Regions from separate parts of the Halomonas sp. LS-001 genome, predicted to be linked through region 1. Evidence: predicted binding sites of a transcription regulator. Region 1 holds the regulator's gene; the other holds the start of a gene.
What was found. Region 1 encodes FNR, which switches genes on or off when oxygen is low (the NO sensors DNR and NnrR bind a similar motif). Its sites were predicted from a motif close to TTGATNTANATCAA; they were not measured.

Region 1 (11,387 bases):
TAGATGATGGGACGTCGACGGCTGGCGCCGTGCGTGCGAGCCCGCCGGTCGCCATACCAGGCAATGCCGAACAGTATCGCAATATAGGTCAGCGATACGGCAATCAGGAGTCCGCCGTGAAACATGTAAATTCCCCGCAAGCGCCAGAGACAGCCACTTGGCTGTGTTGATCAGGTTCATGGCCAGCAACAGGCTGGCACGCAAGGGCTTATTCTAGGGGAAATCAGTGGCAGCGTCAGCGCATGCCGGTGTGTCAGGGTGCGCCTGCATCAACGGTCCGTTGAGCACACTGCCTTGTAGGTGCCAGCACCCTCGCGCAGAACCTGGCTGGCCTGAGTGTCGGGCTCACCACTGTCAGCTTTGACGGGCACCAGTTCACGAGACTCACAGTTGAGCAGGTAACGCTGTGGTGTCACCGCATCAGTATAGTGGCGCTCAAAATGGTAAAGCATGAACGCTGCCACGCGAGCCGGTGTCTCGGTAATGTTGATACTTTCCCGGTCGACAACGGTGAATTTGGTCGTCATCGGGAAAGCAAAGGTCCACGGGCGCCAGACGGCGCTGCTGGTCTGGCTGGAGACAACCTCAGCCGCTTCCGGGAGTTGCTGCTGTTTGTGATCAAACCAGGTGTATTCCGTATAGACCTGATAACCCAGCATGCCCAGGCCAGCAAAGACAGGAATGATCCACTTGGGGAGACGTTTACCACTTAACGTGCGGAGAAAGAGGCCAATCCCTGCGGCGGCAAGTCCGGCAAACACGGCGGCGATTAAATGCCAAATCATGATAGGGCGATCCTTGAATTGAGAGGCGTTGGGCGTTTGCTAGGCCATTATGCCAAAACATTGAGTTGCCTGGGCTTTCTAAACGGCATCGGGCCTCCCAGAGGGAAGCCCGATTCGAGATCAATCCGAGCGTTATGCGTGCACCACGCCCGGTATTGATGGTGACGGGGTCACTAGTATGAATCAGTGATCCACTGCACCGCCAGCCCCTTTCGGATAGCGAACGCTTTCCACCAGGTCCTGGATTTCTTGCGGAGGTTCTTCAGTGGCGTTAGCCACAATGAAGGCCACGGCGAAGTTGAGCATTGCACCGATCGCACCGAAGGACAGTGGTGAGATACCAAAGATCCAGTTATCCGGTGTATTGGGCAGCATGTTGGTTTCCGGAATGAAGAACCAGCCCAGGTAAGTGAAGATATACACAAGGGTGGCAATCAGACCGGTGAGCATGCCCGCCACAGCGCCTTTATTGTTGATGCGCTTGGAGAAGATACCCATCATCAGTGCCGGGAACAGCGATGCCCCTGCGATACCGAAGGCTAGGGCGACCGTCTGCGCAGCAAACCCGGGTGGGTTGAGACCCAGATAGGTAGCCAACAGGATGGCACCCCCCATGGAAATACGCGCTGCCAACATCTCGCCTTTCTCACTGATATTCGGATTGATCATGGTTTTGATCAAATCGTGACTGATCGCCGACGAAATGGCCAACAACAGCCCCGCTGCTGTGGACAATGCTGCGGCAATACCCCCCGCTGCGATCAAACCGATGACCCAGGCAGGCAAGTTGGCAATTTCAGGGTTGGCGAGTACCAGAATGTCATTATTGACGGTCAGCTCGTTACCGTTCCAACCGCGTTCCTGTGCTGTTGCAGCGAAGTCTTCGTTACCTTCGTTGTAGATCTGCACGCGGCCATCGTTATTCTTGTCTTCAAACGCGATCAGTCCTGTTTCTTCCCAGGTGCGAATCCACTGAGGGCGTTCTTCGTAGACAAGGGCATCAGCCGCTGCGGCGTCATAGTCTTCCACCTGACCTGCCATTGCCGGATAGACAGTGGTCGCCAGGTTCAGGCGCGCCATGGAACCCACCGCAGGCGCAGTGAGGTAAAGCAGGGCGATGAACACCAATGCCCAACCGGCTGACCAGCGTGCATCAGCGACCTTGGGAACCGTGAAGAAGCGAATGATAACGTGGGGCAGGCCTGCGGTACCGACCATCAACGACAGGGTGAACAGCACCATGTTGAGCTTGTTATCCACATCCGCCGTATAGTCACGGAAGCCAAGTGCATTGACAACATCATCCAGTTTAGTCAGCAGCGGGATACCGGACTCAGTATGGGTGCTGAACATGCCGAACATCGGAATCGGGTTGCCCGTCAGCTGCATGGCGATAAACACCGCCGGAATGGTGTAGGCAATAATCAGTACGATGTACTGGGCAACCTGGGTATACGTAATGCCTTTCATGCCGCCGAAAACGGCGTAAAGGAAGACAATCAGCGCGGCAATCCAGATACCCCAGGTATTGGAGACTTCAAGGAAACGCGAGAAGGCAACGCCCGCACCGGTCATCTGACCGATAACATAGGTCACCGACGCGACAATCAGACAGATAACCGCGACGAGACGTGCGGTACGGCTGTAGAAACGGTCGCCGATAAAGTCAGGCACCGTGAACTTGCCGAACTTGCGCAGGTAAGGGGCCAGCAACATCGCCAGAATGACGTAGCCACCGGTCCACCCCATCAGGAAGGTAGAGTTGGCGTAGCCGCCAGAGGCAAGAAGGCCTGCCATGGAAATAAACGAAGCAGCTGACATCCAGTCAGCGGCGGTTGCCATGCCGTTGGTAATCGGGTGAACACCACCACCAGCGACATAGAAATCTTTTGTTGAGCCGGCACGAGCCCATATCGCGATGCCGATATAAAGGGCGAATGAGGCGCCAACAAACAGAAGGTTAATAGCAAACTGACTCATAATGGCTTACTCCCCCAGGCCATATTTTTCGTCGAGCTTGTTCATCTTCCAGGCATAGAAGAAGATCAGCACGATGAAAGTAAGAATAGAACCTTGCTGGGCGAACCAGAAGCCAAGATCCGTCCCTCCTACCGGAATCCCCGCCAACAGCGGGCGAAACAGGATGGCGCAGCCATATGAAACGAAAGCCCAGACAACGAGACATCCTATGATGGTACGGACGTTCGCTTTCCAGTATTCAGCAGCATTAGATTTATCGTCTGCCATAGTGTTGCTCTCCACTTGTGATTTTTAGGCTTGGAAAGTTAACCCTTAGTGTTAGACCCATCAGGGCAATCGCACGCTTGGGTGTCACTCAACGTGATATCTAACCTTACTGATTTTCCGGAAAACGCTGACCAGTTATACGCTGTTGTTCGTCGTTAGCGGGAAAATCAGGTTGTTTTATCATGTGACGTTAGTAATGAAGAAAGTGGGTAACGTGCGATCACCCTGAGTGACTCGCTAAGCATAGTGGGCAAAAATGCATGAAAATAAATCCCATACTTTGGTATCAAAGAAAGTATAGCTTCCGTTAGTTTTTTTTAAAACGTTGATTTTTTTATATTTTATTGTGTTTTTTGGCGTTTTTAGAGGAGGTTTTCAGGCTATAGGACAATAGTCTAGAAAGCCGAAGAAGGCCGCTTTTGACGTCTTTTAGAGCGGTTGGTAGCTCGATTAAGTGTTTTCCTGAATCTGAGCATGGGCTTTTTTGAGAACTTTTTTAAGAACTTTGTTGAAAGCTCTGTTGGTCTGCTTGAGCTACCCTTAAGTGTCAGGTGGGATGGCGGGTAATACTTTGGTTTTATTAGTCGTGGTGTTATTAACTTTGGTATGATTAACTTTAGTTTTATCCACTTAAGGATTAATACTTTGTGTTAATTGATACGTGTTTCTTTGGGGTTTTTAACAATTCTTTGGCTGCAACGAAAGGCGCATAGAGTAAGGTATAACTCCGATAGACTTGCTTATAAGACCCTAAAGTCGGTATACCCATAGTCAACAGGCCCTGGAAGAAAAAGTGGTGATGTATGTCAACCAATACTGGCGTTGATGATGGTTTAACAGGCGTTTGGCCTGATGCCTTCAGTGACGTTTCATACGCCAACCAATGAGGTGGCCCACATGGTCGAAGTGGATCTGACACAACCCCCGTTTACGATGCTGGATGAGGCCGGGCGTGACCATGTGCGCAGAGGTTTGGACATGGCGTATTACGACCGTGGGGAAACCATTCTGGAAATGGGGCAGACGGGCGAGTATGTGTTTCTGATTCACAAGGGGGAAGTGGCGGAAGTGGATCCTACGCTACCTTCTTCGACGTCGCGGATCGGTCATTACACCGCAGGTGATCTGTTTGGTGCGATCAGTATTCTGAATGGTAAAAGTCGTTACCGTTTTACGGCTGAGCAGGAGTGTCTGTGTTACCTCTTACCGAAAGGCCTGTTTCAGCAACTGTGTCGCGACTACCCTGACTTTGGCGACTTCTTTCGCCAGACGTTGGCGCACAAAGCGCGCCTGCTGACAGAAAAGCGTGCCGAAGGTGGCGTCACTATGGCCGGGTTCATGTTGGCGCAGGCAAAGGAGTGTATGCGCGAACCGGTGATGATGCAGGCAGATACCGATATTACCGACGCCGTTAAACAGCTTAATGATCGCCATGCGGATAGCGTGCTGGTGATGCATGATGGCAAACCCGGTATGGTGACCAAAACCGATCTGCTCAATGCCCTGGTCATGGATGGGCTGCCCCAGAGCAGTCCAGTGGTGGATATTGCGCACTTTTCGCTGGTGACCGTTGCCCCGGCTCAGTACCTGTTTGAAGCCCTGGTATTAATGACACGCCATAAAGTTTCCCGAGTGGTGGTCATGGAAGGTGACGCGGTTAAAGGCGTCGTTGAGCTGACCGACGTGCTGAGCTACTTCTCAAGTCGCAGTTATGTGGTCAGCCTTCAAGTGGAACAGGCCAATGACCTGGAAACGCTGGCGGCCGCCAGTCAGCGCACGCCTGAGCTGGTTAACGCCCTGATGGCTCAGGGTGTAAAACTGCGTTTCGCCATGGACTTGCTGGCCGCCTTGAATGGGCGGATTATCAGCAAGGCGTGGCAGTTCACGATAGATGAGCGTTTTCATGGGGATAGCTGTCTGATGGTGATGGGCAGCGAAGGGCGCGGCGAACAGATCCTGAAAACCGATCAGGATAATGGCCTGATTCTGGATGATGCGCTCGAATGGCCGCATGTCAGTGACGACATGCAGCGCCTGACCGAGACGCTGATCAAACTGGGGTACCCGCCTTGCCCTGGCAACATCATGGTTTCCAATCCTGAGTGGGTGGGCACGGTGAGCCAATGGCGACGGCGGATTGCAAAGTGGGTCGATGCGCGTGATGGCGATAGCCTGATGAAACTGGCCATCATGCTGGATGCCCATGCGGTAGCAGGTAACCCGGCCCTGCTTGATCAGGTGCGCGATACCCTGTTTGATCTTGGCACCCGGGATGAGTTGTTACTTTCCTACTTTGCCCGCACGGCGCTGCGGTTTTCCACTCCCTTGACCCTGTTTGGCTCCCTTAAGAAGCCCCAACACGGAATTGATATAAAAAAAGGCGGGATTTTTCCTATTGTACATGGGGTGCGCACTATGGCGTTGGAGCGCCGGATTCTTGCCACCTCGACCCTTGAGCGTCTTGATGCGTTGGTGGAAGACGGCCGCTTGAAGCGCCGTTTTGCTGATGATCTGGGGGAGGCGTTGGCACTGTTTACTGAATTACGCCTGAAACAGCAACTCGATGAAGAAACATCGAATGACAGCAAACGTTCAGACCGCGTGGTGGTGCAGGAGCTTTCGTCGCTTGAGAGAGATTTACTGCGTGAAGCGTTACACATCGTCAAGGATTTCAAACAGCGTCTTTCGCATCGTTATCATCTGGAGTATTCGTGAGCAGCATGGCACTGATTGACCGCCACGTGAGCTTATTCAATGGCTCGCTGCGTACCTTGCTGCGCCGGGAAAGTGATCGCCGCCGTCATATCCATTCCCCCTTTCATTGGCTGTTTCAGCCCTATATGGGAGAGGAAATGGTTGCCTTAGCCTGCCATCAAGGGGCGGGCGGTGTGGTAACGCTCGCTATTTTACCGTTTACGCCTCAGCGGTTGAAAATCAGCGAAGCGCAGGTCGTGACGTTGTTACCTGCGGCTGACGCCGACAGAGACACCTCTCACAGCACAGCGACGCAGCGTCAGCATGGCTTGCTGCACTCGCCACAAACGTCATTGATTCGTGATGCAAGCAGTCTAGAAACTCTGGTTTGTGCATTGGGAAATCGTCCTTTGCTGGGATGGTCTCTGCCAGAGCAGTTAACTGTTTTCAACAAAGCATTGCGTAAGCATCTAGGCTTTACCTTGCCCAATGCGCAGATAGATCTTGCCCATCACTATCAGCGCATGCTGCGCCGCCGCCAGCCCCATCTTGAAGCGCCCAAACAACTGAGTACGGCGGCAAGACACTGGAAAATTCCCTTGTCAGACCTCAACAGCGTACTGGATCAAGCGATGGCAAGTGCACTGCTCTATCTTAAATTACAGCGTCTGACACAGTAGAGCTGGCGTTAGAGCTGGCGTCGGCTGGATCTGCGCTGAAATGCCTCCACACCTGGATAAGACCGCCCGAATATAACGATTCGTTGTCTTGTTGTGTGTTTTTCAGCCTCAGCAGTCGTTAAAATAAGCTGTTAGAATGCACCGTTTGAAAAGCTGCCGACTTCCTCTCTGCTGCACTACGACTGTTTGGGCCCGTGTTTATGTCAACGTCTACGTCTCTATCATCAGCCACACCATTTGTTGATCACTTCGACCCGGTGAAGACCCCACTGTCTGACTCACAGGCAGATAAGACGCATCCATCGGGTGTCAGCGTGGCGGATGCCCGGCAGAAGCGTGAATTCAATAAACTCCAAAAGCGCCTACGTCGCGACGTTGGTAATGCCATCATTGATTACCGGATGATTGAAGAAGGCGATAAGGTGATGGTTTGCCTGTCTGGTGGGAAAGACAGTTACACCATGCTGGAGATATTGCGCAATTTACAGCGTAATGCGCCCGTGAATTTTTCGCTCGTGGCGGTCAATCTCGACCAGAAACAGCCAGGCTTTCCTGAACATGTTCTGCCTGAGTATCTTGATCAACTGGGTGTCGATTACCACATTCTTGAACGTGACACCTATTCCGTGGTCAAGGAAAAAACGCCGGAAGGTAAGACGACCTGCGCACTGTGCTCGCGGCTACGGCGTGGTTCTCTGTATGGCTTTGCCGAGGAAATTGGCGCGACCAAGGTGGCGTTGGGGCACCATCGTGAAGATATTCTGGAAACCCTGTTTCTGAACATGTTTTTCGGCGGTACGCTTAAATCCATGCCGCCGAAGCTATTGTCTGATGACGGCAAGAATATCGTGATCCGGCCATTGGCTTACTGCAAAGAAGCCGATATTGCCGAGTTCGCCCGCCTGATGGAATTTCCGATCATTCCCTGCAACCTGTGTGGCTCCCAACCCAATATGCAGCGCCAGACAGTCAAGGCAATGCTTGCTGAATGGGATAAAAAACACCCGGGGCGGCTGGAAAGCATGTTCAAGGCGGTGACTAACGTTGCGCCTTCGCAGCTGGCTGACCGGCAGCTGTTCGACTTCGAGGGTCTGGAAGCCAGGCAGGCTGACATGATGGCCGACCGTATCCGCACCGTTAACCTTGATGGCGCTTAATATCGGTAGCTGAGTCAGTAGCCGGGCCTGGAGGCTGATGGTGAAAACAGCGCTGCATTGGTATTAGGGTCTGTTGACGTTTCATCACGAACCGCGTTGCTGCATCAAAATGTGCCAGACAAGGCGCGGAACGCAGGTAAGGGTGGTTCCCTTCTCAAGTTTCGCAACGCAGTATGGTGCATTTTGAAGCGCAACCCGAAGGGCTGGGTCAGTTTTTATCCGCTGCGGCGTTAGTCGTCGTTCATTTGGAGTTACCAAACGTCTCTCCTCCTGCCTTGCCCCGAATAAAAACTGACACCAGCGCGGCCGTGAATGAAACGTCAACAGACCCTAGCTTGCGTCTTCGACAGCTTCTTCTGCCAGGTTCAGCAACAGCGGCATGTCCAGGATATTAACTTCACGTCCTGAGACCGCAACGACGCCCTGGCTTTGAAAACGACTGACAATCCGACTGACCGTCTCAACCGCCAGACCCAGATAGTTGCCGATATCCGCCCGCGACATCGAAAGTCTGAAACTGTACGGTGAATAGCCACGCCGACGGAAACGGTCAGACAGCGTGATCAGAAAGGTGGCCAGGCGCTGATCGGCGGTCTTGCGCGAAAGTAGCCGCATCATGCGTCGGTCATCACGTAGTTCTTTGCTCATGCTGCGGTAAAGCTGCCCGCGCAGTTCCGGCAATTCTTCAGACAGCAGATCCAGACGGTCAAAGGGGATCTCACACACCGTGGTGGTTTCCAGTGCCACCACGCTACCCGGGTAATGTTCCTCATCAATGCCATCCAGCCCGACCAGCTCACTGGGCAGGTAGAAATTGGTTAGCTGATCGCTACCACTGCCTTCCGTAGTGAGCTGTTTAAGGCTTCCGGAACGAACGGCAAACACGCTGGTAAAGCTGTCTCCCTGACGAAACAGCGGCTCGCCTTTTTTCAACGGTGCGCGGCGACGGATGATGGCATCAAACTGACTCATATCGTCCAGCTCAAGTGCCAGTGGCAGGCACAGCGAACTCAGGCTGCATGTCTGGCAGCGTGTTTCATTCAGCCGGACCCGCTGACGACTGTTTAATTCCGGCATGTGTTACTCCGTTAAAAAATGATAATCCATTATGCGAGCAAGAGCACATCGCCGACAAGCGTGTTAAACAATCCTCGAATAGCGTTGGGTGGTATCGCCGGGCAGGTGAGCATCAAATGCCATGGCCAGGTGGCGAATCAGTAGGCGTCCGATAGGCGTGGCGCGCAAGATGCTACCTTCTTGTTCAATCAGACCGTCGCGTAGCGGACCCTGTAAACGTTCCAGTGTATCGGCGAAGTAACGCGGTGCATCAATATTCCAGCGCTTGCCAACCGCCGCCAGATCAATCTGCATGTCACACATCATGCGCTCAATGACGTCGCGGCGGATCAGGTCGTCCGTGCTTAATCGCAAGCCTTTGACAGTGGCCAGCTGGCCTTGATCAAGTGCCTGTTCGTAGCTAGCCAGATCCGTCGGGTTCTGGGCATAGACATCGTTGACGCGAGAAATCGCTGAAACGCCCAGTCCCACCAGGTCGCATTGGGCATGGCTGGAATAGCCCTGAAAGTTGCGTTGCAGCGTACCGTCACGCTGCGCAACGGCCAGGCTGTCATCGGGGCGTGCGAAGTGGTCCATGCCGATATGCACATAGCCAGCGCCGGTCAGCATATCGATCGTGGTATGCAGAATATCGAGCTTTTCTTCAGCGCTGGGTAAGTCGTTTTCATTGATGCGCCGCTGAGGGGGGAAACGCTGAGGCATATGGGCATAGTTGAACACTGACAGGCGCGCTGGATTAAGATCAATGACCTGACGCAAGGTGTCGGCAAAGCCTGCCTGGGTCTGGTGGGGTAGGCCGTAAATCAGATCCAGGTTCAGGGAGCGAAAACCTAAACGGTGTGCTTCTTCCATGAGTGTTTCGGTCAATACTCGAGGCTGGCGTCGATTAATGGCTTTTTGCACCACAGGGTCAAGGTCCTGCACGCCAAGACTGATGCGGTTAAAGCCTAGAGACTGCAGGTGGCGCAGGGTGAAGACATCGGCTTCGCGAGGGTCAATCTCAATGGCGTAGTCACGGTCTGGCGCTGATGACAGCCCAAAACGTGCATCAAGACGATCAATCACATCGCTCATCTGGCTCAGGGTTAAAAACGTGGGAGTACCGCCGCCCCAGTGCAGCTGTTCAACATTGCGCGTGGTATCAAGGTGGCGCGCCGTCAGCACCATTTCACGGTCAAGCCGGGATAGGTAAGGCTCGGCAAGTGCGGTGTTTTTCGTTGCTATCTTGTTGCAGGCGCAATAAAAGCAGATTTTTCGGCAGAAAGGGACATGCACGTAAAGCGATAACGGACGCTGGGTGGCATTACTGCGCTCTAAGGCCGCGGTAAAGTCGTCAGCTCCAAACTGGTCATGAAACGATAGAGCTGTTGGGTAGGAAGTGTAGCGTGGTCCGCTTTTGTCATAACGGCGTAACAGTTCTTCATCCCATGCGGCGTGACTTGGCGCCGCCCTGTCAGTGGTAGAAGAAGCAGCGAGATCATGAACGGCCATGAAGAGACTCCAGAACTGAGTGATGACACAGAAACAGGTCTCATCCTAACGCTCGCCAGACATGCAGTAGTTGAGCTACATCAAAGAACGTACGCAAAGAACGTGCTCAAAGAACATACTCAAAGAACTTAGCCAAAGACGATGCTGAATAGTTGCCAGAGAGCAAAAGCAATAATACTTAATGCCGCAACAGTGCGTGTAGCCGGGTGGCGAATCAAGCCGCTGAACTGGCGTGCCGCAATACCGGTAGCAAGCAACGCTGGCAGTGTGCCCAGGCCAAAAGCGCCCATCAATAACGCGCCTTTTAGCGGGTCGGCAATGGCCAGGCTCCAGGCCAGCATTGAGTAGACTAGCCCGCAGGGCAACCAACCCCATACGGCACCAAGCGCGAAAGCCTGGGGAAGTTTGACGACGGGCATCAGGCGTCTTCCATAGGGTTCAATATGCTTCCAGACGCGCCTGCCCACGGCTTCGATCCTGAGCAAGCCTTTCCACCAGTTAGCAATATACAGTGCCATCAGAATCAGCATGATGGCAGCGAATGCCTGCAGCAGTTTTCCCGCGCTGGGGGAGAGTGATAGCAGGGTGCCGAGAGCGGCGACAATGGCTCCGGCAATCATGTAGCTCAGAATGCGGCCCAGATTGTAGCTCAGTAAAAGCCCGCCGAGCCGGGCAGGCTGGCGCATGCTGGGCGGTACCGCGAAGGTGAGAGCACTCATGATGCCGCCGCACATCCCGATGCAGTGGGCACCGCCCATCAACCCGAAAATAAAGGCGGCAAACAGCGGCGGGAGTTCAAGACCGGTAGGATTCATGGTGTGTTAGCGGTCACTGTCATCAGAAGGCTTTCGGGCAGAGGCCCGTTCGGTGGCATTGCGTGCGCGTTTTTGCTGGCGGCGTTCGCGTTCTTCGGGTAACAGGTCGTTTTCATCCTCATCGAAAAGAATGCGATGAGCAGGCCCTTCCAGGTCATCGAACTGGTCATTTTTGACCGCCCAGAAAAACGCCCAGACCGCCAGCCCTAAAAGAATCAGCGATAACGGAATTAGCAGATATAAAATGCTCATGCAGATACCGGTTTAGAGATGGGCGGAGAGCTGGGCGCGGGTCGACGGCTTTTCCAGCGGCTCAGCCGTAGTGCGTTGCCTACAACGACCAGCGAGCTGAAAGACATGCCAAGCGCTGCCAGCCAGGGGGGAACCAGGCCAAACGCCGCCAAAGGCAGAGCGGTGACGTTATAGCACACTGACCAGATC
Region 2 (11,387 bases), 1.6 Mb from region 1:
CATGAAACGCTGATGCCAACCTTTGAAGCGGCGATCACCTCCCAGAAGGCAAGCCTTGAACAGCAGCGCTGGGAGCAACGCATGGCTCCCCAGCTTGCCCGTTTTGTGTCATCTGCAGTATTACGCGCTCTGATACTCAGACGCACTTATCAGGAAGCCTCGCTGGCGGGGCTTCCGCCTGCATTGATACTGGCACTGATGGAAGTGGAAAGTGCTTTCAAGCCGTCGGCAGTGTCATCAGCAGGTGCCGTCGGGTTGATGCAAATCATGCCGTTCTGGATTGATGAACTTGGCCTGGCCGCCGATAACCTCAAGGATCCTGCCAGAAACCTGCGTTACGGCTGCACGATCCTGGCTCACTATCTGGCCGTTGAAAACGGCGATTTCACCCGTGCTCTCGCCCGCTACAACGGTAGCCTCGGCCAAACCTGGTACCCGGAACGCGTAATGCGTGCCTGGCAGCAGCATTGGCGTTAACCGGCAATCCGAAAGCCATCGCGACCCGTCGATTTAACTTCATACAAAACGTCGTCCGCCGTCACATAAACTTCTGAATACATACACTGCCCGGCGTGAAAACAGGTAGCGCCAACACTCAAGGTGACAACATCATGATGCGGATGGGCAGGATGCGGTAGGGCCGCCTGTTTCAACTTCTCCATCAAACGCTGACAATGCTGTTCAAGATCCGCCGTGTTCCTACACGGAATAAGAGCCGCAAATTCGTCTCCCCCGAGGCGGTACAGCCTGGCATCTACGGCAAAGGAAGAGCGGATCAACTCGCATAACTCAAGCAGTAAGGCGTCTCCTCTGGGGTGGCCCAATGCATCGTTATACTGCTTGAAAAAATCCACATCAATCAGGATAAACCCAAGGGACAGACCGTCCAGCAGTGCAATATCTTCATTCAATGCGCTGCGATTCCCCACGCCCGTCAAGGGGTCATGTAGCGCTCGCTGAATCCAGGCCAGTGTTTCAATGGTTGCTTTTTCGGCTCGCCGTAACTGGCGCTCATGCATCCACCAGAACACAATCCCCAACAGGAAGATTACCAGACTGGTGTAAGTCACTAATTGGCTGTTAAAACGGGCATTCTCGGAAAAACGGTTGATCGCTTCGCCACGCCGGTCAAGCTGGCTCATTTCTATCTCTGTCAGACACTGGATCGGCAAATACAGCTGGCGAGCCGCATCAAGTGCACTGATTTCCTGGGCTATTATCGTCTGGGCCAGAGAGTCAATGTGATCCAGACTTTCTTTTGTACAGGCATACTCGTTTTGATAGATCGACACATCGAAAAGCCCATAAGCCAGGTTTAGGCTCAACATGATGGATGCATCAGCAGTGATTGATTCATGCACATCACTTTCTGCCAGCAACTCCAGTTGGGTATTTTGCAGATAGTTACGGGCTCGGGTAGCAAGCTGCTGCCCGGTGAGGTTGCCCGTCTGACTGAAATATGCCTGAACTTCCGGATTCACCCAGCGAGTCTCATAAACAATCACTACCATTAATGCTAAAAAACTCATCAGACTCAAGGAAAGCCAGCTAAGGTAGCGCCGCTGCCATTTAGGCTTTTTTGTCGGCGGCGGCGCCAACGACTGGAACGGCGACAGGTCCGAAAATGGCTTCTGCGGGGCTACCATAACGCCTCAATGCGTCGAATCATCCACACCCAGTCATTGAAGGCGCGCAGGTTACTGGTGTCGCGGTCGCCGTAGTCACGCTCGACCAAACGCAGCGGGCCACGCTCACGCAACGTTATCGGCGCCCCATTTTCATGAGTGATCAGATACCAGTTGGGGTTACTCCAGCCTGAAAGTGTCACCTTATAGTCATCCCAGGCAGTAAAATGCAGGGCAGGCGGCACCTCACCCCAGTGATGCATCAGAAAGTCACGAAAGATGACGCCTTGCATCTCAACCGTTTCCCCCTGGTAAGGGTCGTAGAGTGCAAAACGATGCGACGGAATATGTGTGCCAATCTCTTCAACCGGCACTTCCAAGGTCGTTTCACCATTATCAAGCGTCAGTGTGTAGGCCGTTGCCGTGGTTGCCACGGCCAATAGCCCAATTGTCATTACCATCCTGCTAATTGCACGCCACGCCACTTTTTTATCTGCCAGCATATGAGGCACTCACTTAAGTTGCATTAGCTCATTTTATCAGAAGTTACATTTCCTTATCGCGAAAGCCAAAAATAAAAAAAGCCGACCCAAATGGGCCGGCAACTAGAAGCTTACCCCTAAAAGCAAGCCTCCTCCCCTGACAACTGGTAGCTGACAACAGATAGCTGAAAACAGATAACTAAGCAAAATCAAAAGCGCTATTGAAAACCTTGATAACCCCCCCCCTGAACTGCGCCATTATCAGATGCATTTATCGCAAGCTGTCTGCCACTCAGTGATGATGCGACGCTTGATGATGCGTAATGGTCGGTTTATTGCCTTTTTTACGGCGGTGGTCACGAACGATAAAACCGACCCAGCCAATCATGAAGACAACCATGAGGGCCACGGTAACCAGACCAAAAATGATAGTGTCGTCCCAGTACATAGCGACTCTCCTCGCCGTGAAGTAATGAAACAATCTTAGCCGTGAAAACAGCGGCAGGAACTGACGTAGATCAAGTTTGCGCCGCCAGGCTAATCTTTGTGGTGGCCAACTTGATTTACGTCAGTTTTTAAGGGTATCAAGGTCCGTTTTTAAGAGCTTCAGGATCAGTTGTTAAGGGTTTCAATATCGGTTGTTAAGAGCCAAGATGAGTTTTTACGAGTGTAATACGCAGTTAACGCGCTGGCTTATAACACCTTACGGTCTTCTACTTTGCTATGATCGGTGCCCGGCGGCAATGGATGGCCTTTTGCCAACTCTGCACGGGTCGCCTTACGCACCTCAAGAATCTTTATCTGGTAACGCAAGGTCCTGCCCGCCAGCGGATGATTGGTATCCACCGTCACACTGTCTCCATCAATCGCCACTACGGTGACAATCTGAGGCCCCGCTTCGCCTTCCGTCTGAAAACGGCTTCCCACCTGCAAATCAGCACTTCCAAAGGCATTACGGCCAACGCTCTGCACCAGCGCTTCATTGCGAACGCCATAAGCATCTGCCGGCATTAATGTCACACTCAGTTCACTGCCAACAGACTGACCTTCAAGCGCACGCTCAAGGCCCGGCACGATATTATTGTGCCCATGCAGATATTCCAGCGGCTGTTGGCGCGCCTCGGAATCATCCAGTACCTGCTTGTCTCCGTCATGCTGAACATCACTAAGCACGTAATGAAGGGTTACTACCTGATGCGCGGCAATCGACATGGAAAACTCCTCTCCGGTAAGCTATGGACTTTCAAAATATCGGGCGCAGTGTATCACCCGCCTTTAGTAGTCGTCTTTATGGAGCCTCACCCTATGCCTACCCCAACGCCGCAACGCAGTTGGCGGGATGCCTTTGCTGTGTATTGGCATGCACCGGTTATCACCATGCTATTTCTGGGGTTTTCCGCTGGCCTGCCGTTTCTTCTGGTTTTTTCTACCCTCTCCGCCTGGCTACGCAGTGATGGGGTTGAAGTCGCCGCCATCGGCTTTTTTGCCTGGGTTGGCATGCTCTACTCCATCAAGTTTTTCTGGGCGCCGATTGTCGACCGCCTGGCCCTTCCGGTACTGACGCGCACCTTTGGCCAGCGCCGGGGCTGGATGCTGTTAGCCCAGGCCATGATGGTGGCGGGTCTTGTCGGGCTTGCCAGCATTGAAACTCAGGGCAACCTTGGCTGGGTGGCTGCTTTTGCGCTGCTGGTGGCTTTTGGTTCCGCCACGCAGGATATTGCCATTGATGCGTTTCGTATCGAATCGGCAGACGACGATATTCAGGCAGCCATGGCGTCGACCTATATCATTGGCTACCGGGGCGGCTTGCTGGCAGCGGGCGCAGGCGCCCTGTTTATTGCCGCGGCAACCTCCTGGAATATTGCTTACCTGTGCATGGCCGGGTTGGTGGGCGTAGGCATCATGACGGTGCTGCTGCGCCCTGAGCCACCGCGCAGCTCGCTGACAGTTCAGCTTGCCCATGAACCCAGAGTGCGTGCCTTTTTGCGCGCCAGCCGGGGAAAACCCCGCTGGTCACGGCGGCTGGGCGCCTGGGCCATCGGCGCAATCATCTGCCCCTTCAGCGACTTTTTCCGTCGTTATGGCATAAAGGCACTTTGGGTACTGGTGTTTATTGCGGTATTTCGAATCAGTGACCTGGCCATGGCGTCCATGGCCAACCCGCTGTATATCGATCTGGGTTTTTCCCTGGCAACCATCGCCAACGTCACCAATATTTTCGGGATCGCCATGAGCGTGACCGGCGGCATATTAGGAGGGCTTCTGGTGGCCCGCTACGGCATCGGGCCACTGCTGGTATTCGGTGCCGTGCTGGTGATGCTGACCAACCTGTTGTTTGCCCTTCTGGCGCTGGTGGGGAATCAGCTGCCGATGCTTGTCGTAACCATTGTCGGCGATAACCTGGCCAACGGGCTTGCCAGTGCTGTGTTTATCGCCTTTCTGTCAAGCCTGACATCCCGCGCTTACACAGCCACCCAGTACGCCCTGTTTTCCTCGCTGATGACGCTACCGGGCAAATTCATCAGCGGCTTTGGCGGGCTGGTCGTCACCTCACAGGGATATGCCAGCTTTTTCGTGGCAGCTGCTTTACTCGGCCTACCAGCGGTAGCGCTGGCCATCTGGGTCAGCCGCGATAAACAGCTGGTACCCCGTCCGGTGTCAAAGCAAGGCTAGCGACTCGACGTCAGCCATGCCAGCGCGCCCGGAGTAGAACGCCACTGGTCACGCATCAAGGTACGGTACTGCCAGGCCTCTCCCCGAGTGCCTGGCTCAATATTGGCATCCCAACTGGATTTCATCGGTCGGGGGTTCTCAGCCCCCAGCAGTTCAATGGCATAGCGATTGTGGCGCTGGACATCTTCCAGCGCAGCCGACGCCTGATCGAGCTGCCCGAGACGAAAATGCGCCAGTGTCCGGCCAAAAAGGATGTTCAGCGGCATGGAACCATCGTCGCGGTTTTCTTCCAGCAACTCCAAGGCGTCTTCGTTACGGTCATCCCGCAACAGTTGATCCAGCACCAGTTCCAGCAGTCCCAGACTATCCTGACGGTTAACCAGCAGCATTTTTTCTGCCAGCTGGCGGGAATGCTGGCGAGCGCCTCGCTCCATCCCTACCACCAATGCCAGCCCGGTACGCAGCAGGATGGCATTATCGGCATCGTCCCAGCACAGGTTGCCATTCCCCGCCGCGCGGGCCTGATCCAGCCAGCGATCCAGCCGTTGCGCCAGCGGTTCCAACAGGCTGGGCGCCATCCACGGCAAACTACCAAAACGGCTGGTCAAGGCGAGGGAAAGATCCTGTAACACCTGGGGAGAATCCAGCCATTCAGGATTGGCACACAGCGCCGACATCCAGCCCACAGCGTTATCCCAGGGGTCATCCAGAAATCCCAGCGCCACTTCTTTATCAACCATTACCTGAAACTCGGCATGCCAGGCAGCAAACAGGGTCGCCTCACGGGCACTGACATGATAATCAAGGCGCTCATCGCGCTCACGAAAATCCAGCTTGGGCGCGGTTGTCAGCGCGGCCAGCAGTGACTGCAGAGCAATCAGGGGCGTCGCAAGGTCCTCTTCCGCGCTCAACAGTTGATCGGCCAGCGTCGCACCGGGGTTCTCGGCCAATGCCGCCAGGAAGTCCAGCTGATCGTCATCCAGTTCGCCCTGACGCACCAGGCGGCGATACCAGAAATCTGCCCGCGCTCTGGCTTCCTCTTCGTGCCCCTCATGCAGCAGCAGCATGGCCTCGATATAGGCAAGTGTCGGCGAATCCGGCAGTGCCTGCTGAGCGCGCACAAAGGCGGCACGGGCGCTGTCCAGATCATCACTGTCCAGGTGCATCAGACACAGACGCTCCAATGCCACACCGCGCAGGAACATCGGCCCACGGTCCAGCACATCGTCCAGCAGATCAGCACGCTTGCGGTTGAAGCCGCGCTCCTGATAGAGATCCAGCAGGATCTCAAAAGCAGGCTCGGCCTGCTCCGGCAGGCGAGCCCAGTCACTGCCATCAAACAGGGATTCCAGAATCTGCATGGCACGCCCGCTCTGGCCACTTTCAGCAGCAATCAAGCCTGCCTCCAGAAGCGACTGCGCCGGTGCTTTGCCGCTGGCCAGGGCCGCTTTCAGGGTGGCACCCTTCCACTCGCGCAGGGAAAGCATCCACATCATCTGTGGAGGAATATCCGTGGGGAATTCCACCTGAGAGCAGCACTGCTTGAACTTGCGACCGGAGTCGCACCAGCAAGGCTCATTACGCCCTGGCGTTGCCAAAGGTTGAGCGGCAAAATCCAGGCGTTCCAACGGCGTCTGCGACCATATGATCGGCGCAAGCGCCTGAGCCTGAGTGGCGTCGTCGCCAAAGTAATCTGCACCGTGGGCGCGCACCCAGGTCATGAAATCAGGATAGTGTTCATTTTGCCGAATAGCCGAGAGTGCCCCAGAGGCAAACCCCAGTAATTGTTCAACCCATACCGCCAGCATTGGCGTCTCCACTCAGCTGCGTTAAAAACGCAATAGTCTAGCATGACCAAGCTCCGTGTCGCAGAGAGGATTGACGGGCCAAGCAGTGTTTCAGGGCTTTTTAGCCCAGGCCAGCAGAGGCGCCGTGCGTGAATGCATATCCAGCCGCGCTTTCAGCCGCACCAGATTCCAGTAATGGCCATTCAGGGCCCGCGACAGCAGCAAGGTATCCGCCGGTGGCTGCAGGCGATCCATAGCCGCCCAGACCTTGGGCGTCAGTTCGCGCAGGCGGCGATGCACGCGCACATCACTGAAATCCTGCTCACCCGGCGCAAACAGCGGTGATACGCACTCAGCAGATTCCCGATATAAAGACAGCGGCGCGCCCTGCCCCTGACGTCCGCCCATCTTGAGCAGCGCGTCATCCATCGCCATTGCGTCCTGGGCCAGGGTGGCATCCAGCAACTGCATCATGGCTTTCAGGCGTTCTTCCGGCACCGGAATCACCGCGCCGAAATCATAGATCACCAAGCGCCCTTCATCGTCGGCGGCAAAATTCCCCGCATGCGGGTCGGCATGCAGCTCGCCATAGGTGAACAACTCTTTGGTAATCCAGTCAGCCAGCGTTTCGGCAACCTTCTGGCGGCGCGTATCATCGGCACTTTCCAGATCGCGCAGTGGCGTCCCGTCAACAAAGCGCATGGCCAGCACATGCTCGCCGGAAAGCTCGAACAACGGCTCTGGAATCACCAACCGTGGGTCATCCTGATAACGCTCCCGGTAGCGCGCCAGCGCCTTGGCTTCTGCGTGGTAATCAAGCTCTTCACGCAACCCGGCGGCCAGTTCTTCAAACAGCGCATCCAACCTGGCCTGAGGTACTTTGAACCAGCGCCCCAGGCGCATCAGCCGCCTGACCTGTTTCAGATCACTCTCCAGCACATCCGCAAGGCCCGGGTACTGAATCTTGAGCACCACGGTTTCACCGGCAGCGGTAACCGCACGATGCACCTGCCCCATGGAGGCACTCGCAAAGGGGCGCTCTTCAATCTGGGTAAAGTGAGCCTCAATATCGCCATACTGGAGTACCAGTGCTTCACGGATACGCGGCCACGGCATCGGCTCCGCCTGACGCTGCAGGCGCGCCAACTCATCGGCCAGATCCTGGGGCAAGAGATCATCCCACTGGGACATGATCTGCGCCAGCTTCATGGCCGGGCCTTTGAGCTCGGAAAGCCCCTCGAACAACGCCTCACCCAAGGCACGCCAATCCGCCTGCCCACCCATTCGGGTCTTTAGCAAAGCCCCGCCCGTTCGGGCACCCAACCCCATCAATCGCCGTGTTCTTCCGCGCTCACGCATGGCGCCACTCCCTTCAGATCAATTCACTCGAATCAGCTCAGTTTACCCAATGGCTTCTTCTTGTACAAAATATTTATACAAAAGATATACAAGATAGCTTGATAAGGGTGTTTGCGTTGTCATGTACCTTTTAACTTCATCAGGTTAACCTTGAACATCAGGCTTTAACTGTCACGCCATGGCACCTACCCGATGACACCGACACTCCCCATCAATATTAATAACCTGCTTCACCACCGAACGGTGGAAAGCGAACGCATTGAATACAAAGAAGGCTGGAACCCTGAGTCTATCCTGCATACCTTGTGCGCCTTCGCTAACGATTTCCACAACCTGGGGGGCGGTTATATTCTGGTGGGCGTGGCTGAAAAAGATGGCCAACCGCAACTGCCGCCAGCCGGTTTATTGCCGGAACAGATCGACGCCATTCAAAAAGCGCTATTGAACCTTGGGCATTCAGCGATTGCGCCGCCCTTTCATCCGCTAACCGCTACCTATGAGATTCAGGACAAAACCATTCTGGTGCTATGGGCGCCGGGGGGTGAAACACGCCCTTATAAAGCCAAAACAAGCTTGAGCAAGAAAAGTGACTGGGCCTATTACCTGCGTAAACATACCAGCACAGTGAAAGCATCGGGTCAGGATGAACGCGAGCTTTTACGTCTGGCCGCCACCGTGCCCTTTGATGATCGCTATCGCCAAACCGCCGGTTTAAGCGACCTTTCCCCTTACTTGATGCGTGATTTTCTGCACGACATTGGCAGCGAGTTAGTCGCTGAAGCCCGCGAGCTGGATATTGAAACCCTGGGCCGACGGATGAATGTGGTGGGCGGCCCTAGCGAAATGGCCTTTCCTAAGAATGTGGGGCTATTGTTCTTTAACGAGCAACCCGATCAGTTCTTTCCAGCGACTCAGATAGACGTGGTGTATTTTCCTGACGGCGCCGGAGGTGACCACTTTGAAGAGAAGATATTCAAGGGGCCACTGGGGCGTATCACTCGCGATGCGCTGGACTATATCAATCGCAGCTACATAAAAGAGGGCGTGACAAAACACCCTGATCGTCCTCAGGCCGAACGTTTCTGGAATTTTCCCCAGACGGCCATTGAAGAAGCCGTGGTGAATGCGGTGTATCACCGCTCTTATGAAATTCGTGAGCCGATTGAAATCCGCATTGATGGCCAGGAGCTTATGGTACTCAGCTTTCCAGGCCCAGACCGTTCTATTCGCTTGCAGGATCTACAGGTAGGTAAAGCCGTTAGCCGTCGCTATCGTAACCGGCGTATCGGCGAGTTTCTAAAAGAGCTGGATTTAACTGAAGGCCGCTCAACAGGCGTGCCAAAAATCCTTCGAGTGATGAAAGCTAACGGATCCCCAGAACCCGTATTTGAAACGGACGATGAGCGTAGCTACTTTTTAATTCGCCTACCCGTTCATACCGGGTTTTCGGTTGATGAAGAATTGATACCTGAAGCAGCTGATCAAGTAACCGAACAAGTAACCGAACAAGTAACCGAACAAGTAACCGAACAAGTAATGCGATTGTTACGGGTTTTGGTTGAAGAATCCCTAAGCACCAAAGCGTTACTCAAGGCTTTATCCCTAACGCATCGCCCAACGCTTTTACAAAACTATTTGCAGCCAGCATTGGCGCTGGAATTAATTGAAATGACCCAGCCTGATTCGCCGCGCAGCCCAACTCAGAAATACCGCCTAACCAAGCTGGGCAAGCAGGTGCTGGCCACCAAGGATATGCCTCAATGAACACCGCCGCGATTCAGCATAAGGCACTGCCATGCGTTTGATTATTGCCGAAAAACCCAGCCTGGCACGTGCCATTGCCGAGGCCCTGCCGGGGCGCGCTCAGCGTCAGGAGGGGTTGATTCAGTGCGGCGACACCACCGTTACCTGGTGCCTGGGGCATTTACTGGAGCAGGCAGCGCCGGAAGCCTACGACGCCGCCGACAAACAGTGGCGGCTGGACCGCCTGCCGATTGTACCCAGCCGCTGGCAGCTTGCCCCCCGGCCAAAGGCGCGTGGCCAGCTCAGCGTGATTCGCAAGCTGCTCAAACAGGCAAAGATGGTGGTTCATGCTGGCGACCCGGATCGTGAAGGCCAGCTGCTGGTGCAGGAAGTCATCGAATACCTCAACTACCGTGGCCCGGTTCAGCGCCTGCTGGTCAGCGACCTTAACCGCCCGGCCGTGGAACGGGCGCTGGGTAAACTTCAGGATAACAAGGTCTTTCAGCCGCTTTACCGCGCCGCGGAAGCCCGTGCCCGCGCTGACTGGCTATATGGCATCAACCTGACCCGTGCCTGGACGCTCACCGGCCGCCAGGCAGGCCATGACGGCGTGCTTTCGGTTGGCCGCGTGCAAACGCCGGTGCTGGGGCTGATTGTGCGCCGCGATAACACCATTCGCGATTTCGTGCCTTACCCGTTCTATCCGCTATGGGTTGACCTGCAAGTGGCCCAGGGCCAACTGCGCGCCTGGTGGGCCCCCAAGCCGAACCAGCCGCTGGATGAACAAGGCCGCTTGATTGACCGCGCCCCGGCGGATGCCCTGGCGGCCAGTTTGCCCGGCACGCAAGGCTGGCTTTCAAAGCTGGACCAGCAGGAAAAACGCCAGAATGCCCCGCTGCCCTATTCGCTTTCCGCCCTGCAGGTGGATGCCGCTCGGCGCTTCGGGCTTTCCGCCCAGGCGGTGCTGGATGGTTGCCAGCGCCTGTATGAGCAGCACAAGCTGATCACCTACCCACGTTCGGACTGCCGCTACCTGCCGGAAGAGCACTTTGCCGGGATGCGCCAGCTACTCGGCAGTGCCTGCCAGAATGACGCCACGCTGAAAGGCTGGTACCAGGGTGCAGATTTCAGCCGCCGCTCCAAAGCCTGGAACGACAAACAGGTGGGTGCCCACCATGCCCTGGCACCCACCGGAAAACCCTTTGATGTCAGTGCCATTAGCGATATCGATGCCAAACTGTTCCAGCTGATCAGCCGCAATGTGCTGGCCCAGTTCTACCCGCCGCTGAAAACCTTCGAGGTCAAGGCCGAGTTCACCCTGCTGGAAGAAAGCTTTCGTGCCCGCGGCCAGCAGGTTCTCGACCCTGGCTGGAAACCGCTTTTCACCACCAGGGAAGAAACCCCACCGCTGCCGCCGCTCAGCGAAGGGGAAAGCTGCCAGGCGCTGAACGCTGGGGTAGAAGCCCGCGAAACCCGCCCGCCGGAGCACTTTACCGACGCCAGCATTATCAAGGCGATGATGAATATCAGCCGCTACGTGGACGACCCCGAGGTGCGCCGCACCCTGCGCGATACCGACGGCCTGGGCACCGAAGCCACCCGTGCGGGCATTCTCGAAACCCTGGTTCAGCGCGGTTATATCGTGCGCAAACACAAAGCTCTGCGTGCCACCCGCCTGGGCAGCGCATTGATCGCCGCCCTGCCCGGTGCGGTCAGCA

Region 2: ccoM (cytochrome c oxidase subunit CcoM) is a predicted target of FNR. The motif match lies at 2,616-2,629, and genes of this name have one in related genera.

What each region holds. Positions count from the first base shown of each region.
Region 1 is NZ_CM129816.1:3,128,522-3,139,908, reverse strand. Features, by position in the region: gene ACU6TU_RS14105 (hybrid sensor histidine kinase/response regulator) at 1-125, opposite strand, end outside; gene ACU6TU_RS14100 (hypothetical protein) at 270-785, opposite strand; gene ACU6TU_RS14095 (sodium:solute symporter family protein) at 969-2,765, opposite strand; gene ACU6TU_RS14090 (DUF4212 domain-containing protein) at 2,772-3,032, opposite strand; gene ACU6TU_RS14085 (DUF294 nucleotidyltransferase-like domain-containing protein) at 3,930-5,747, shown strand; gene ACU6TU_RS14080 (DNA polymerase III subunit epsilon) at 5,744-6,406, shown strand; gene ttcA (tRNA 2-thiocytidine(32) synthetase TtcA) at 6,607-7,563, shown strand; gene fnr (fumarate/nitrate reduction transcriptional regulator Fnr) at 7,894-8,640, opposite strand; gene hemN (oxygen-independent coproporphyrinogen III oxidase) at 8,704-10,131, opposite strand; gene ACU6TU_RS14060 (sulfite exporter TauE/SafE family protein) at 10,260-10,946, opposite strand; gene ccoS (cbb3-type cytochrome oxidase assembly protein CcoS) at 10,953-11,198, opposite strand; gene ACU6TU_RS14050 (heavy metal translocating P-type ATPase) at 11,195-11,387, opposite strand, start outside.
Region 2 is NZ_CM129816.1:1,543,951-1,555,337, reverse strand. Features, by position in the region: gene ACU6TU_RS06950 (lytic transglycosylase domain-containing protein) at 1-477, shown strand, start outside; gene ACU6TU_RS06945 (diguanylate cyclase domain-containing protein) at 474-1,646, opposite strand; gene ACU6TU_RS06940 (hypothetical protein) at 1,640-2,080, opposite strand; gene ccoM (cytochrome c oxidase subunit CcoM) at 2,400-2,555, opposite strand; gene ACU6TU_RS06930 (FKBP-type peptidyl-prolyl cis-trans isomerase) at 2,801-3,319, opposite strand; gene ACU6TU_RS06925 (AmpG family muropeptide MFS transporter) at 3,413-4,780, shown strand; gene ACU6TU_RS06920 (SEC-C metal-binding domain-containing protein) at 4,777-6,588, opposite strand; gene ACU6TU_RS06915 (ABC1 kinase family protein) at 6,679-7,926, opposite strand; gene ACU6TU_RS06910 (Fic family protein) at 8,119-9,690, shown strand; gene ACU6TU_RS06905 (DNA topoisomerase III) at 9,722-11,387, shown strand, end outside.